One region of the uncultured Rossellomorea sp. genome, then DNA from elsewhere that is predicted to be linked to it. Evidence: a T-box and tRNA genes for the amino acid it is inferred to sense, from the RefSeq annotation. Region 1 holds a T-box; the other regions hold tRNA genes.
The links. A T-box is a leader RNA that pairs with one kind of tRNA and senses whether it is charged. The one in region 1 lies ahead of argS (arginine--tRNA ligase), so its partner is inferred to be a tRNA-Arg.

Region 1 (5,357 bases):
TAAGCTATTATATAAGTGCGTTTCAATCCATCCAGGAATCGCCGATCTTAGATGTGAAGGTCACAACGGAAAATGACGTAATTGAAGAGGAAGTGGTGATGCTATTGGTTGCAAATGGCCGTTCCATTGGCTCTAATCCACTGCCCACCTCCATTGATATGGAAGATGGACTGATGGATATTTACGTCGTCAAAAAAAGCGGTTTCCCATTATTAAAGGAATTTTTGGTTATCAAAAGTACAGGCAATATCAGCGAGCAATATGATGATATTATGCATATCCAAGCAAGAGAAGCCCATATAGAACTAGGTCAGAATGAGAAGCTTGATATGGATGGAGAATTATATGAAGGAACCGGGCAGTCCCTTCGAGTATTAAATAAGCATTTGCGATTTGTCGTTGGCAGCTCAGAATAAAAAGAGAGCAAGGGGGTGCATTTTTCCCCTTGCTCTCTTTTGCTATGATTATACAGTTTTCTTTCTCTTCTTTATGACCAAGTATACAAGATAAACGGCGATTAGAACGCCACCAGCTGCAAGTGTAAGAAGTGTAAAGTTCTCCTCAATAAAGGGCTTAGCTTTAGCTCCCAGTGCTAAAATAATCGCACCTTCAAGGAAGAAACGAATTCCTCTCCCGATAATAGACCAGATCACCAATACCCTGATCTTAACACCGGAAACCCCTGCGAAAATCGTAAAGATCTTATAAGGGACAGGTGTCAGTCCTGCAATTAAAAGAGCCATTGCCCCATATTTAGTAAAGTATTCCTCTACTTTTTGAATCCTCTTTTCAGAGAAGAAATATACAAGGATCGGCCGTCCAAGTTTTTTTCCGATCAACCAGCCAAAAAGGGCTCCGACAACGGAAGCGATAGTCGTATAAAGTGCATACAGCAATGCGCTATCCGGATTGGCTATCGCTAATGGAATCAGTAGTACATCAGGTGGTATAGGGAAGAATGATGAATCGGCGAATGAAACAAGAATCAGACCCCATACACCATAATCCAGTAACCAAGCTTCGAAAGCGTGAAGTAGTTCAGACATAAGTTCAGTATTCTCCTTTATTGATAAAACGTCATTTTTGATTTTAATTGAACATAAGAAAGTATATCACTTTTTACAAAAGGAGTCATGAAATATCCCGTATGGTTGAAACCACTTCACGGAAGTTTCGTCACATATGCAGTTGATGATACTCTTAACAAAGTTTGAAAAAAGCTTTAATCGAAAATAATCTATTTCTCGGGAAATAGTGACAGAAATCTAATTTATTCTACATTTCAGAAGGAGACTTCATTCCTAATAATCGTATTCCTTCAGCAAGGACTGTCGAAACAGCATGAACTAGTGCTAAGCGGGAGGTTTGCTCTAGATCCTCGGAAATGATTTTAGTTTTCCCGTAATAACGGTTAAAGCTTTGTGCGGTATCGACTAAATACTTGGCAATAACCGAAGGAGCATAGTGGTTCCATGCTTTCTCAACCATTTCTGGAAATAATCGTAGCTGCTTCACCACTTCCCAGCTCTCAGCATCGTCAAGCCCCTTAAATGTCAGTGGAAGGTCAGCATCCGTTTTTCTCAGAATGGATTGGGCTCTGGCATAAGTATATTGAATATATGGACCTGTTTCTCCTTCGAAGGTCAGCATATGTTCCAGGGAAAATTCTATATCGTTAACCCGGTCATTTTTCAAATCATGAAAGATAATGGCCCCAACCCCAACATCTTTTGCCACTTCTGTTGCATTTATTAAGTCGGGATTCTTCTGTTTGATATTTTCTTCAGCCATTTTGATTGCTTCCTGAAGAACCTCTTGGAGTAAAATGACTCGGCCTTTTCTGGTGGACATTTTCTTCCCATCCTTTAGATAAAGACCAAAAGGGATATGTTTCATATCATTCGCCCAGTTAAACCCGAGCTTCTTCAATACTTCCATCACTTGTTTGAAGTGAACGGTTTGTTCCTGGCCAACGACATACAAGGCTTCATCAAAGGCATACTGGCGATGGCGATACAGGGCAGCTGCCAGGTCTCTCGTGGCATAAAGGGTAGCTCCATCTGACTTTTTGATGAGACAAGGCGGAAGATTCTCTTCTTCTAAACGAACCACTTGCGCTCCTTGTGATGTTTCCAGGAGATGATGGTTTTGAAGCAATGTTACGACCTCTGCCATCTTGTCATTGAAGAACGCTTCGCCATTATAGGAATCAAATTCAACTCCGAGCAACGAGTAAATCGTTTTAAAGGCTTCAAGTGATTCGTCTTTAAACCATCTCCAAAGCTCCGTTACTTCTTTATCTCCGTCTTCAAGAAGCTTAAAGGCTCTTCTTCCTTCTTCCTCGAGTGAGGGATCTGATTCTGCTTCCTGATGAAACTTCTTATAAAGAACGAACAATTCAGATATGGGGTTATCTTTAACCTTTTGGTGATCTCCCCACTTTTTGAAAGCGACGATTAATTTTCCGAATTGAGTCCCCCAGTCCCCGATATAGTTGATTTTTTCTGTTGTGTAGCCGCATTTTTCTGCAATAGTGGCGATGGAATTCCCGATGACAGTCGATCGTAAATGCCCCATGGAAAAAGGTTTGGCGATATTAGGTGAGGACATATCCAATACAATCGTCTTTTGCTCACCAAATGCATGGCTCCCGTAATCTGACCCTTTTTCCAAGATGGCTGACACGATTTCTTTTCCTGCTTTCAATCTGTCAAATCGGAAATTAACATAAGCACCTGCTGATTCAACGTTGCTGAAAAAGGGAGAGGAGAGAGTGTCAGCAATCTCATCGGCAATTGTGTGAGGTGCCTTCTTCCATGCTTTGGCCAGCTGGAAGCATGGAAAGGCCAGGTCCCCCAAATGAGTATGCTTTGGGGTTTCAAGCAATTCATACAGCTCTTGTTTGCTCCAATCATTCAACACCTGTGACTTTAGTACGTCAGTAACGATCGATTTCAAATCCATCATCTACACCTCCTGATAAAATCAAACACAAAAAAACTCGTCTCTATATAACATAGAGACGAGTTTAGCTCGCGGTACCACTCTTATTCCCTTAAAGGGCGCTCATTGTATAACGGGAGATCCCGGTTTTTCTCTACTAACTTCAAGAAAAACATCTCAGAAGTGCGTTTCATTCCAGGCTTCTCACCAGGCTCCCACCATCCCCGGCTCGCTTTCGATCCACGTCAGAATTACTCTCTTCATCATAGAATATTCGTATATAATTACTATTATTTTACACATTCTGGGGCTGATTGCAACCTGTAATTAAGAATCTTCTGATGAAAACATATACGTTTTATGGTGAAATCTCATGCTGAACACAAGTCCAAGGGCCAGCATATTCCCCATTAGAGAGCTTCCTCCATAACTGATGAAAGGAAGTGGGATCCCTGTGATCGGCAGCAATTGTATCGTCATTCCAATGTTCTGGAACACGTGGAATGTAATCATACTAATAATCCCTGCACATACATAGGCATTGAATGGTTCCTTTGTGTCTAAAGCCGTTTTGGTTAAATGGTAAATGAGCAGGAAGTATAAACTGATGACGACACTTGCGCCAATAAAGCCGTATTCCTCACCGATCACACTGAAAATAAAATCGGTGTGGTTCTCAGGAATGTATACTTCGCCTCCACTGTACCCTTTCCCAAAGATCTGCCCGGATCCGATGGCGTTAAGGGAGTTAATTAAGTGAAACCCCTCTAATTTAGCGTAGTTGTACGGATCAAGCCAAGCATAAATACGTCCAAACTGATAAGGCTTTACATTTAAATATTTTTCAAGGAGCTCAGGAGCCCACACCACAAGTGATAGGACGATTCCCCCGAGTACTCCGATAGAAGCATATATAGGAACGATCAGCTTCCACGTAATCCCTGAAACTAAGATGATTCCGGTCATGATGGCTAAAATAACAAGGGAAGTCCCTAAATCCGGCTGCTGCATAATAAAAGCAAGGGGAAGGAGGGTCGTAAGCCCGATCTTCACTAATAACTGAAAATCCGACTGCAGTGTTTTTCTGGGATTAAGCTCATGATGATTGGTAATGATTCGTGCAAGAGCAAGAATTAAAAACGTCTTCATGAATTCTGAAGGCTGAATAGAACCAAGCGGTCCCAGCATGAACCAGCTTTTGGCTCCGTTTCTATACGGTGCGATGCTTTCCGGTGAAATGAGTAATACAAGAAGCAGGAAGATTCCTGCACCATATATGTACCAGGCAAGACGCTTATACTGATCAGAATCAAGGAATAAGGCCCCTACAATAATAATTCCACCCACGACATACCAAAAAGCTTGTCTGATCACAAAGTTCGTTCCATACTGACCTGACGTCTGGGCACTACTTATTCCCATAGCACTAACGATAAAAAACAACATCAATAAAAAGAGAAGACCCCAATCGATCTTATCAGCAAATCGCTGGCGAGTTTCCATAATCTATTCACCTGAATTTCTAAAGATTTCACATTCCTAGTCTAATAGAAATGAAGGGAAATTTCTACTCATGACCAGAGAAATTACGGAAGTTCTGTCGGGATGTGACAGTCATTACATGATATTTGTCGAAATAAAATCAAAGAAAAAGCTGATAGGAGTGGGATTCTATAAAGGGATACCGGGATTAAATTCCATTTTTTACATGATTGTAATCGTTTCTTATCCCTGGAAGATAAGAAGAAAGTGCCGTTTCCTAACGTTTGGCAGCCATTAATCCCATTCATAATAGTAATAGAACAAATATATAAAGCCTGTGGTCCTGCAATATGACTATTTTCGACAATTACCTGCGACTTTTGTCATCATTTTGAAATGAAATAGAAAAGAACAAGTACCATACAAATTTGCTAAAATAGAAAGTATGAATCGGCATCGTGTTAATCAGATGGAGGGAATGTTCTTGAAGGCAAATAATCAGGTTAAAGATATCATCTATGTTCACAAGAATACGGATCGTCAGTATGTCGTATCTTACGGAATTCATTTCAACGAGTTTGCTTCAAATGCCCGTAAACCATTGAAGAATTTACTCCTTATTAAACATCAGTACGAGCATGGTGCATTTAATATACATACGCATATGGAGTATGTGGAACAGGATGAAATGAAGAAGATTATGAATGACGGAGTACAGAGCTATGGTGATTTCTGTTGGATTGACTTCGAAGAAGAAGTGGGAGTCAATGAACTGAACGGTCAAGAAATCGCTGAACTGCTTTATATGGGTCATACTAAGCAGCCTTTAAACCCTCCTTTTTATTCAAAGCTGAACAATCGATACGCGTACCTATCTCATGATGATGGATGGTTTAACAAGATTTATTATCGGGATTTTGAGGACTTCTATC
Region 2 (5,357 bases), on a different contig from region 1:
ATTTTCTCAAAATCCTCTTCAGTGGTCTTCCGTCTTTCAGCCATTGTGATAGCATCTCCAATCCCATGGAGAACCATGTTAGCCGATTTGATCAAATTCAAAACCTCTTTGATCATCGGTTCTTTCAAGAAGGATTTGTATACTTCTTTACTAACCTGATCCGGCACATATAAAACACGATGTCGCGTTCCTGTGTGCTCAGCCATCTTGGCACATATGGTGTTAGCCTGGTTTTTAACGTCTTCTCCGATTCCACCCCGAGCAGGAACAAACAAGGTATCGTCAGAGAAATCAGGTGTCAGCCTTTCTGCTACGGCTGCCATCGTCGAACCTCCAGTCACAGCGATGATAGTATTTCCTTTCAGGCGACGTTTCATACTAGAAGCTGATGCACGCCCTAATTCTTCTTTTACCCAAGGAGACTCATCACTATTCCCAGGAACGATTACAATTTCATGAAGATTTAGTAAAGATTTTAATTCCTGTTCCATAACGTTGATTCCTGAAATCTCTCTCATCATGCTTTCAAGGTTCTCTAAAAGCTGGATACCTTCCTCCGTCATGATCATGCCAGAGGTTTTGATATCAATGAGATCTTGATTGTTCAGGAACTCCACTTCGCTTCTTAGAACGCGTTCTGTCAGCCCCATATTCTGGGCAAGACTTCTGCGTCCGACAGGCTGCATGAAACGGATGGACCGTAGAATTTGATGCCTTTTTTGCATAACTTCAAGCAGGTCAGGTAATAATCGCTTTTGTATGTCAATTAAAGATTCCATAGATAAAAGCTCCTTCAAATGAAGTGCGTGGTTGAGTTGGACTTTAAAGGTCCCACATAGACATATTATGTCCCACTACCTCTAAAAAAAATTCATCCCTGCTTTCAAATTTTATTTTATCAGGGTATGAATCGTAATTCAACTAGAAACTATCGGGTTTTCTCATGTAAACGCTTGCTGAGCGTAAAATAATCAATTTGCCCATACTGAAGGATTTCCCCGTCCAGTTCCACGACCGGGATCATCAGTCCGAAACGTTCTGTGAGGACATCGCTTTTATCGATGTCCTTTTCTTCAATGGAAAAGCCCATCTCATCCTGAAGGAGTTTCAGGGTGATTTTTGCGTCTTCGCAAAGTCCGCATTGTGTGCGTGTGTAAAAAATGACTTGTTTCATGTTGTTGCCTCGCTTTGTTTAATTGTAGGAAACGTCGTTTCGTTTGTTGGCCTTGTACCTGGTACAAAATGGCTTCGGTGTACCAGGTACAAATTAACCATTGAGTACCTGGTACACTCACTAGTCCAAGATTCTATTCGTACCTCTTCCTCATCGTTGAAGAAGTGATCCCTAATTGATCACGGTATTTGGCAATCGTCCTTCTTGAAACATCATAGCCTTTATCCAATAGTAGATTGACAATTTTCTGGTCTGATAGAGGCTTTTTCTTATCTTCTTCATCAATCAGCCTTTGCAGCTCATTTTTCACCGCCCTGGCAGAAGCTACTTCTGAATCCTCGAGCTTGACCGATTTGATCGCCGAGGTAAAGAAGTACTTCAACTCGAAGATCCCATAAGGTGTTTGCATATACTTTCCTTTTACAGCCCGGCTAATGGTGGATTCATGAACATCGATTTCATTGGCCACTTGCTTTAACGTCAGAGGATGGATCGCGGATGGACCTTTTAAGAAGAAGGCTTTTTGCTTTTCAGCCAGCATCTTCCCTACTTTCAGGATCGTTTGCTTTCGCTGTCTTAAACTTTGCAATAGCCACTCGAAGTCTTGCTCCTTTTCCTGAAGATAGGACTGGACTTCCTTATCCGGGTGATGCTTTAGGAAATCTGTATATTCTTCATTATATGTGACGTTTACGGTTGTACCATCATATAACGATACAGCCACTGTATGACCATCGATCACTTTTACGACCAGCTCAGGAATAATGTATTCAGCGATATGCTGGGAATATTTTGAGCCGGGTCTCGGATTGCAATGCTGGATATAATCAGCCGCCTGCTGGATGTCTTTTAGCTCAACGGCAAGATCATTGGCGATTGCCTTCCACTTCTTTTCTGCAAAAGCTTGAAAATGGTTATCGACAATCATCGTAACCAGAGGGGGAACATTGGATTTCCGTTGCAGCTGAAGGGATATGCACTCCTTCAGGGATCTCGCTCCTATCCCGGCCGGTTCTAATTCCTGAAGCTTATTAATATAGTCTTCTAGTCGAGCCATTTCCAAACCATGTTTTTGAATGAAGGATTCTTCGTCTACTCTCAAATACCCATTGTCATCCAAGCTGTATATTAATTCTTCCATTACCTTTCTATCCAAAGAAGTAAGCGATTTCAAATTTAATTGAACAGATAGCGCATCCGCAAGAGTCCTCTTTGGCACGGATACATATTCATACCAATCCACCGTATTTTCGTGATTGCCGGCATTTCGTTTATAAGTATAAGGTTCTCGTTGATGGAGGGGGTCTAGTTTAGGCGGTTCTAATTGTATAAGGGGATTCTCTAATTGCTTAGCTTCTAAATAAGCATTCAGTTCCATCGTAGAATATTGGAGGATGGTGATGGCTTGAGAAAGCTGCTGCGTCATTTGAAGTTTTAATTGTTGATTTTGAAAAAGTCCTGCTTTCAAATTCATGATTACTAACCTCCCATTTGTCTATTCTACAATAAAATTGGCGGTTCGTTAATGGGAATTCGTTGGTAGTTGGTGGGTTTGTACTATAAATATGAAGGAACGAGTGGGAAAATGAGAGGAGAACCGAGGCTACTATTAAACTTTATATAAAGGTCCCTGTCCAATTAGCTCTATTAATTAGCTACAACGCAAAAGAGTTCCTGTGCTTGTAATGTCTCTCTACAAACACAGGAACTCTCTGGATTAAAGTACGCCCTCGGAGGGAATCGAACCCCCATTTTAAGAACCGGAATCTTACGTGCTATCCGTTGCACCACGAGGGCATGAAATGAATGACCGTCACGAATACATATTATAAGCCAGAAAATGCTTGTTTGCAATAGATATTCTCGTTTATGTCTTTTTTAGATTATCTATTAATATCCTTTAAGAATTGCAGTGGGAAGTTCTTTGTAATTAGTTAACTCTTCAAGATCTCCTGTACTCTTTATCTATCTTATTAAAGAACCACAGAGTGTATTGAAGCGGAAGGCACTTGACTCCTGCGGGAATAGCGGGAAAGTTGAGACCCCACAGGGCAAAGCCCGAGGAGGCTCAACTCACGCCCCGCGGAAAGCAAGTGCCTGTAGCGGAAAGGAACGGTCTATGATTCACTCTATACTGTTTTAGAAGGTAGATACATAATTCACTGAAATTGACCTTCTACTAACTTAAATAACAACAAACTTACCACATCACCCCCGTTTAAAAAAGGAATGAGTGGGTATGATGTAGAAAGGATTTACATACAGGGGAATAAAGGAAGCGTTTAGTTTGACCTTTATTGACCATGGGTGTATGATTACAGTACAAAGTGAATAAGTAATTCAGAAAAATAAAAAGGATTTCTAAGGAGGAACGAGGATGAATTTAATTCCTACAGTAATTGAACAAACAAACCGCGGTGAACGTGCGTATGACATTTATTCACGTTTATTGAAAGACCGTGTAATCATGCTTGGAAGCGGCATTGATGACAATGTGGCAAACTCCATTGTAGCACAACTTCTTTTCCTTGAATCTGAAAACCCGGAGAAGGATATCTCAATCTACATAAATTCTCCTGGTGGAAGCATTACGGCAGGTATGGCAATTTACGATACGATCCAGTACATTAAGCCTGATGTACAAACGATCTGTATAGGTATGGCCGCTTCAATGGGTGCGTTCCTTCTTGCAGCTGGTGCTAAAGGTAAGCGCTTAGCCCTTCCAAACGCTGAAGTAATGATTCACCAACCACTTGGTGGAGCACAAGGTCAAGCAACGGAAATTGAAATTGCAGCGAAGCGTATTCTATTCCTTCGTGAAAAACTGAATCAAATCCTGGCTGATCGCACTGGTCAACCATTGGAAGTGATTTCAAAAGATACTGATCGCGATAACTTCATGACAGCGGAAAGAGCGCTTGAATATGGATTGATCGATCGCATCATCACTCGTAACGATATGAATAATAAGTAAGAGAATGAAACCCCCTCACGGAATTGAGCCGTGAGGGGGTTTTTATTTTACTCTATTTCAAACGTTTTCTCCTTAATCGGTACTAAAACCTCACCATTCATCCCTTTTTTCAAGAGGAGATGTAAGATCGTTTTGGATAGCTTACTAGGGTGATATGGTTTGACTAAATAATCATTGGCTCCGAGCGTGAGTCCTTTTTCTTTTTCATCTAATGCGGAAGATATAATAATCGGTACTTGTGCAAAATTTTGGTCCGATTTGATTTTTTCAAGTACATCCCATCCCGACATGCTGCCTTCGAGCATAATATCGAGGACAACGGCATCAGGCTTCGATTCCTGCATTTCTTTCAAGGCATCATTTCCTGACGGAGTGTGCTGCACCTTGAAACCACTGTCGGATAGCTCCGCTTTCAGTAAGGAAGCAAGATTGATATCGTCTTCAATGACGATAATTTTCATCCCATCCCCGCAGTGTTCATCCTCTTTGAAGGTTTCGATGGTCACGAGAGGTAAGCGGATGGTAAACACGCTTCCTTTCCCCTCCTCTGATGACACAGTGATTTCCCCGTCATGGATCTCGATGATTTCTTTTACGATCGTAAGTCCTAATCCCGTGCCACCGATTCTTCTGCGGTCAGAATTGTCGACACGATAAAATTTGGTGAATAAGTTTGGAATCGAGTCACTTGGTATGCCGAGACCTTCATCCCTGATATCTATGAGAATACTATCCTCTTCTTCCCGTAAATAGATCGTTATGGTACCCCCATCAGGTGAATACTTGATGGCATTGCTGACCAGATTGGTGAATGCCTGGGACAACTTATCCCGATCTCCCAGGACGATCGTACAATCCGTCTCCCTTGCGATATTAAAGAAGTGATGGGGGGCATTGACCTTTTGGGTATCGATCACATGCTGAATGATCGGGACAACATCCTCAAATCGCCTCTCGAAGGTTTGGCGTCCCGACTCCATGCGCTGGACGTCAAGGAAATCGTTGATGAGGGACGTCAGCCGCTTTGCTTCTTGATAAATCGTCGTTAAGTATTTCTTTGTTCTTTCCGGTTTTAACTCCTTCGTCAGCATAAGTTCCGTAAAGCCAAGCACGCTCGACAGCGGGGTGCGAAGCTCATGACTGACCGTACTGACGAATTCTGATTTCATTTGATCGACTTCGAATTCTTTTGTGATATTCCGGTGGACG
Region 3 (5,357 bases), on a different contig from region 1:
TGCACCCACTATCCGCTCTTACAGCCTAAGATTAAAGCCTATATGGGTCCGGAGATCAGTGTGATAAGCTCCGGAGATGAAACGGCACGGGAAGTGAGTACGATTCTTGATTATTACAATCTCCTATACAAAGGAGTCCAGCACCCACAGCATCGCTTTTTCACTACAGGGTCATCGGCCATCTTTTCAAGCATTGCCTCCGATTGGCTGTCAGTCGGGGAAGTGAAAGCAGAAACCATTCGATTACAAGAGTAGGATCTTGTGATCGGATGGTTTTTTTATTTTCAAAAAGTTTCGGTCTATTTTATAGAACAGGCTCGTATATATGTTAGTACAAACTGTCTTTTAGGAGGTTTCCCAATGGCGAAAAAAGCGAAGGTGTCAATTGCTGTAACGGTTTTAGCTTCTTCTGTATATCTTTCAGGTTGTGGATTACTCAGTTTCGGTGATGATAAAGAAAAGATCGATCCTCCTCAAGATCTATCCTACTTAAAAGAAGGGGAGAAAGTGGATACGGCTAAAGGAGAAGACGGGGAGAAAGAAGTGAGCAAGGAAGAAGCAAAGGCTGAAACGGTCATGACAGAACTTTATTTAATCGATAAAAATGGATATGTTGTATCACAATCACTCCCACTTCCAGGTGAAGAAAGTGTAGCTAAGCAAGCTCTTGAGTATCTGGTCAAAAATGGACCGGTTGAAAATGTGCTGCCGAATGGGTTTAGAGCCGTACTTCCGGCAGATACGCAAGTGACGGTCGATATTAAAGACGGAACGGCCATTGCCGATTTCTCTCCGGAGTTCAATAACTACCAGCCTGAAGATGAGCAGAGAATTCTTCAGTCGGTCACGTGGACGCTTACTCAATTTGATTCTGTTGAAAAAGTAGAGCTTCGGGTGAACGGTTATCCACTGACTGAAATGCCTGTTAACGGAACACCGATCGATGAAAAAGGATTAACGAGAAAAGTAGGAATCAACGTGGATACTTCTGGTGTTGTGGATCCTACCAGTACAAAACCACTGACGGTTTATTATGTGTCCCAAAGTGACGATAAAACGTATTACGTACCTGTTACCAAGCGCGTGAGCTCAAATTCAGTGGATGAAGTCACGGCAGTTGTGAATGAATTAATAGACGGACCAGGATATTCATCTTCACTTGCAAGTGATTTTACAGGTGCAAAACTATTAGATGATCCGAAACTTGAAGATGGAACCGTTACATTGAATTTTAACGAAGCAGTTTATGGAAGCCTTGAAGAAAAAATGGTTTCTGAACATATGCTGAATTCTCTGGTTCTCTCTTTAACAGAGCAAAAAGGAATTAAAGGAGTCTCTGTACTAGTGAATGGGGAAGCAACGGTAGTGTCTAAAGACGGCGAAACCATCACAGAACCAGTGACAAGACCAGAAAATGTGAATGCAATTAGTTTTTAAATAACAATTTTTTGATATACTATGATAGAAGCACCCGAAAAGAGGTTGGCAGAATGCCGCCTCTTCTATTTTTGATTAGACCATTTTTACATAACGCACGAAAATACAGGAGGTAATGATATGAGAACAGATGGTAGAGAAAAGAATCAATTGCGTAATATTGAGATCGAGACGGATTATGTTAAGCATCCGGAAGGCTCAGTCTTAATAACGGTTGGAGAGACGAAGGTCATTTGTAATGCCAGTATCGAAGAACGTGTGCCTCCTTTTATGAGAAATAGTGGAAAAGGGTGGATCACGGCTGAATATTCCATGCTGCCAAGAGCAACTGAAACAAGAAACATCCGTGAATCTTCTAAAGGGAAGGTTTCAGGAAGAACAATGGAAATTCAACGTCTTATTGGAAGGGCATTAAGATCTGTAGTCGATTTGGATGCATTGGGAGAACGGACAATCTGGATTGATTGTGATGTCATTCAAGCAGACGGCGGGACAAGAACGGCTTCGATCACGGGAGCTTTCGTTGCCACGGCAATCGCAGTGGCTAAGCTTCAAGACAGTAAAAAAATCTCTTCCTTTCCGCTGAAAAGTTTCTTAGCAGCCACAAGTGTGGGGATTGTTGAAGTGCATGGAGCGGTTCTTGACTTGAATTATATTGAAGATAGCAGCGCATTAGTGGATATGAACATCATCATGACGGGTGAAGGCGAATTTGTAGAGCTGCAGGGAACAGGGGAAGAAGCAACCTTTACGATGGATCAATTGCATCAACTGTTAAAACTCGGACAAGAAGGAATCCACGAGCTATTCCAAATTCAGCAGCAATCATTAGGAGAAATAGTAAAAAGATTTCAATAAAGGGATGAGATTGTAGATGACAAAACGAGTGATCATAGCCACTAAAAACAGGGGAAAAGCAAAAGAATTTCAACATATGTTTGCTCCATACGGATATGAGGTACAAACATTACTAGACCTTCCTCATATTGAGGATGTTGAAGAAACCGGTGAAACGTTTGAGGAAAATGCCATTCTGAAAGCTGAAACGGTTGCGGAAATATTAGGTGAACTGGTGATCGCAGATGATTCCGGTTTGGCCATCGATGCCTTGGAAGGCCGTCCGGGAGTGTATTCTGCCCGCTATGCCGGTGAAGAAAAGAGTGATGAGGCGAACATGGAGAAGGTATTAAGCGAACTGGAATCTGTTGAAGAATCCGACCGTACCGCACGTTTTCACTGTGTTTTAGCGATTGCCGGACCGAATAGGGAAACCAGAACCGTTACGGGAACATGCGAAGGCACGATTTTACAAGAAAAAAGAGGAACGAATGGGTTTGGGTACGATCCGATTTTCTACGTTCCTACTCTTGGAAAATCCATGGCTGAACTAACACAAGAAGAGAAAAGTCAAATCAGCCATCGTGGAAATGCATTGAAAAAACTTAAGAACATAATCTCAGACTTTATTTAAAGGGTGAGCTGAATGAAACTATTGGTTGTAAGTGATAGCCACGGTTCAAAAGAAGAGCTATTGGAGCTATCGGAGAAATATCATTCTACCGTAGATGCCATGGTACACTGCGGAGATTCTGAATTAAGTGCAGATGACCCGGCATTATCTCCCTACCTTGTAGTAAGGGGGAACTGTGATATGGATGCCAGGCTACCCGACGACCTTATTGAAAAGGTTGAGGGCAATTCAATCATGGTGACTCACGGTCATCTGTATGGAATTAAAATGTCACTAATGAAGCTTCGTTATAAAGCAGAAGAAGCAGGCGCCCATTTTGTTTTCTTTGGACACTCCCATACGTTAGGCGCAGAATTGAATAATGGCATTTTGTTTTTAAATCCGGGCAGCATTCTTTTACCGCGGGGAAGAATGGAGCGCACCTATGCCTTGGTAGAGGCTCAGGATCAAGAGATAAAGGTAACATTCCTGACTCATGATCATGTGGCATTGGACGAATTGACTCAAACATTTCAACTGTAAAATCATCGTGAGAACCTGCTACGGCAGGTTCTTTTCATATAGATATTTCATGAAAAAATGACAGCTGAAAATAAAATAAAACTTTTTTTGAAAATCTGTTGACTTATTGATGCTATGTGAATATAATAAATATTGTCCTTGAAAAACAAATCACGTCCCAGTAGCTCAGCAGGATAGAGCAACGGCCTTCTAAGCCGTCGGTCGGGAGTTCGAATCTCTCCTGGGACGCCATAAATCCTACATATACAAAGCTTGCCTGCATTGGGTAAGCTTTTTTTGTTATCTAAAAGATATCGTGCTAAACTAATACAAACTAACAGTATAGGTAGGTACGATTTATGACTAAGGGAAACCAAGAAGGAAAAGGAAAGATTGTCCAGTTCCCGGGATTGAAGGATCGGCTGTTGGAAAAGGGCGTGCAGGCACTGGAAAAAGGAGAGGTTCATGAATCCTCCCAGTTGCTCACCCAAGCCCATGAATTAGAACCTGATAATCCCGATATTAATACGGCACTCGTGCTTTCTCTTTATGAAAGCAAGCAGTACGACAAAGCGAGATACATATGTAAAGAGATGCTTCTTGAAGGAATCGGCGACTATTTTGAAGTCGTTGATATGTATTTGATGATACTCATCCAGCTTCATCAGCACAGGGAAGTAGTGGATACGATCCACGCCCTGTTTGATGAAAAAGAAGTGCCTTTTGAAAAGGAAGAACATTTCAAAAAGCTTCTGCACTTTAGTGAGAAAGTATTGAATGGTAAAGCAGTGATTCCAGATGAAGAGACCCCTAAAGAAGATCAATCATCCATATTGAACGGGAAGAGTTTAGAGGAGCAAACCTTACTGGTAGCTCAACTGGTTCACCGTAACATAAAGCCCTTTATGGGAGAGCTGCAATCTGTCTTAAAGGATTCAGAATCCCATCCATTTCTGCAAACGATGATTTTAAATGTTTTTAGAGAGCATGGAGTGGATAAAGAAGTGGATATTACTAAGCTTGGAATGGAAGATAGGGTTTCACCAGCTGAATTGGAAGATGTGTTCGATTCTGATTTCTTCACCAAGGTCACAGATTCCCTGGATGATCTTTTGGCGCAGACGAATCCTACGCTATTTCAGCACGCGCATGAATTACTGAAACGGCATGCCTTTCTTCTCTATCCTTTTACATTTGAGGAGGAACCGAAAGAAATCGCTTCGGTGTATGCCTACTACACAGCGGGGATGTTTGCAGATGCGATCCTTGAAAAGGAGTTAAAAGACCAGGTTGAAAACACGCAATCTCAGGGGATTCTTTCAAGACTTAGGGAACTAGAGGAAATTTCCTCTCCTAATATTTAAATGCTGTCTGTTGAAAGACAGTGGCTGTATGTTATAATGTAATGGTTGTAATGTAAAAGTTTTTCATATATTTACGATGATAGTGCTAGATTCATACAGGACTATCTACTACTATGCGTAAAAAATTCAAGATCAATTATAGATTGTTGGAGGGAACAGTATGTCTGCAAAATGGGAAAAGCAAGAAGGAAACCAAGGAGTTCTTACAATTGAAGTAGAAGCTGCTAAAGTAAACGAAGGTTTAGACGCAGCGTTCAAAAAAGTTGTAAAACAGGTGAACGTACCAGGATTCCGTAAAGGGAAAATGCCTCGCGGTATGTTCGAAAAACGCTTTGGAGTAGAATCACTTTATCAAGATGCATTAGATTTCATCTTACCTGAAGCATATGCGAAAGCAATCGAAGAAACTGGAATCGATCCAATCGACCGTCCGGAAATCGATGTTGAGCAAATGGAAAAAGGCAAAGATCTAATCTTCACTGCTAAAGTACAAGTGAAACCAGAAGTGAAACTTGGCGAATACAAAGGTCTTGAAGTAGAGAAAATGGAAACAGAAGTAACAGCAGAAGATGTAGAAGCTGAAC

Region 2: it encodes a tRNA-Arg, which carries the amino acid that the T-box ahead of argS (arginine--tRNA ligase) is inferred to sense. The anticodon was not compared.
Region 3: it encodes a tRNA-Arg, which carries the amino acid that the T-box ahead of argS (arginine--tRNA ligase) is inferred to sense. The anticodon was not compared.

What each region holds. Positions count from the first base shown of each region.
Region 1 covers NZ_CANKZT010000012.1:37,537-42,893, reverse strand. Annotated here, with positions in the region: gene Q1B03_RS21470 (diacylglycerol kinase family protein) at 1-416, shown strand, start outside; gene Q1B03_RS21465 (YqaA family protein) at 465-1,046, opposite strand; gene argS (arginine--tRNA ligase) at 1,276-2,964, opposite strand; T-box leader at 3,016-3,219, opposite strand; gene Q1B03_RS21455 (FtsW/RodA/SpoVE family cell cycle protein) at 3,271-4,446, opposite strand; gene Q1B03_RS21450 (hypothetical protein) at 4,910-5,357, shown strand, end outside.
Region 2 covers NZ_CANKZT010000004.1:237,968-243,324, reverse strand. Annotated here, with positions in the region: gene Q1B03_RS15690 (sugar-binding transcriptional regulator) at 1-779, opposite strand, end outside; gene Q1B03_RS15685 (glutaredoxin family protein) at 929-1,174, opposite strand; gene rpoN (RNA polymerase factor sigma-54) at 1,308-2,648, opposite strand; tRNA gene Q1B03_RS15675 (tRNA-Arg) at 2,900-2,971, opposite strand; gene clpP (ATP-dependent Clp endopeptidase proteolytic subunit ClpP) at 3,552-4,148, shown strand; gene Q1B03_RS15665 (ATP-binding protein) at 4,196-5,357, opposite strand, start outside.
Region 3 covers NZ_CANKZT010000001.1:937,570-942,926, reverse strand. Annotated here, with positions in the region: gene racE (glutamate racemase) at 1-255, shown strand, start outside; gene Q1B03_RS05010 (GerMN domain-containing protein) at 361-1,437, shown strand; gene rph (ribonuclease PH) at 1,558-2,295, shown strand; gene Q1B03_RS05000 (XTP/dITP diphosphatase) at 2,312-2,908, shown strand; gene Q1B03_RS04995 (metallophosphoesterase) at 2,921-3,430, shown strand; tRNA gene Q1B03_RS04990 (tRNA-Arg) at 3,585-3,661, shown strand; gene Q1B03_RS04985 (M48 family metallopeptidase) at 3,769-4,773, shown strand; gene tig (trigger factor) at 4,934-5,357, shown strand, end outside.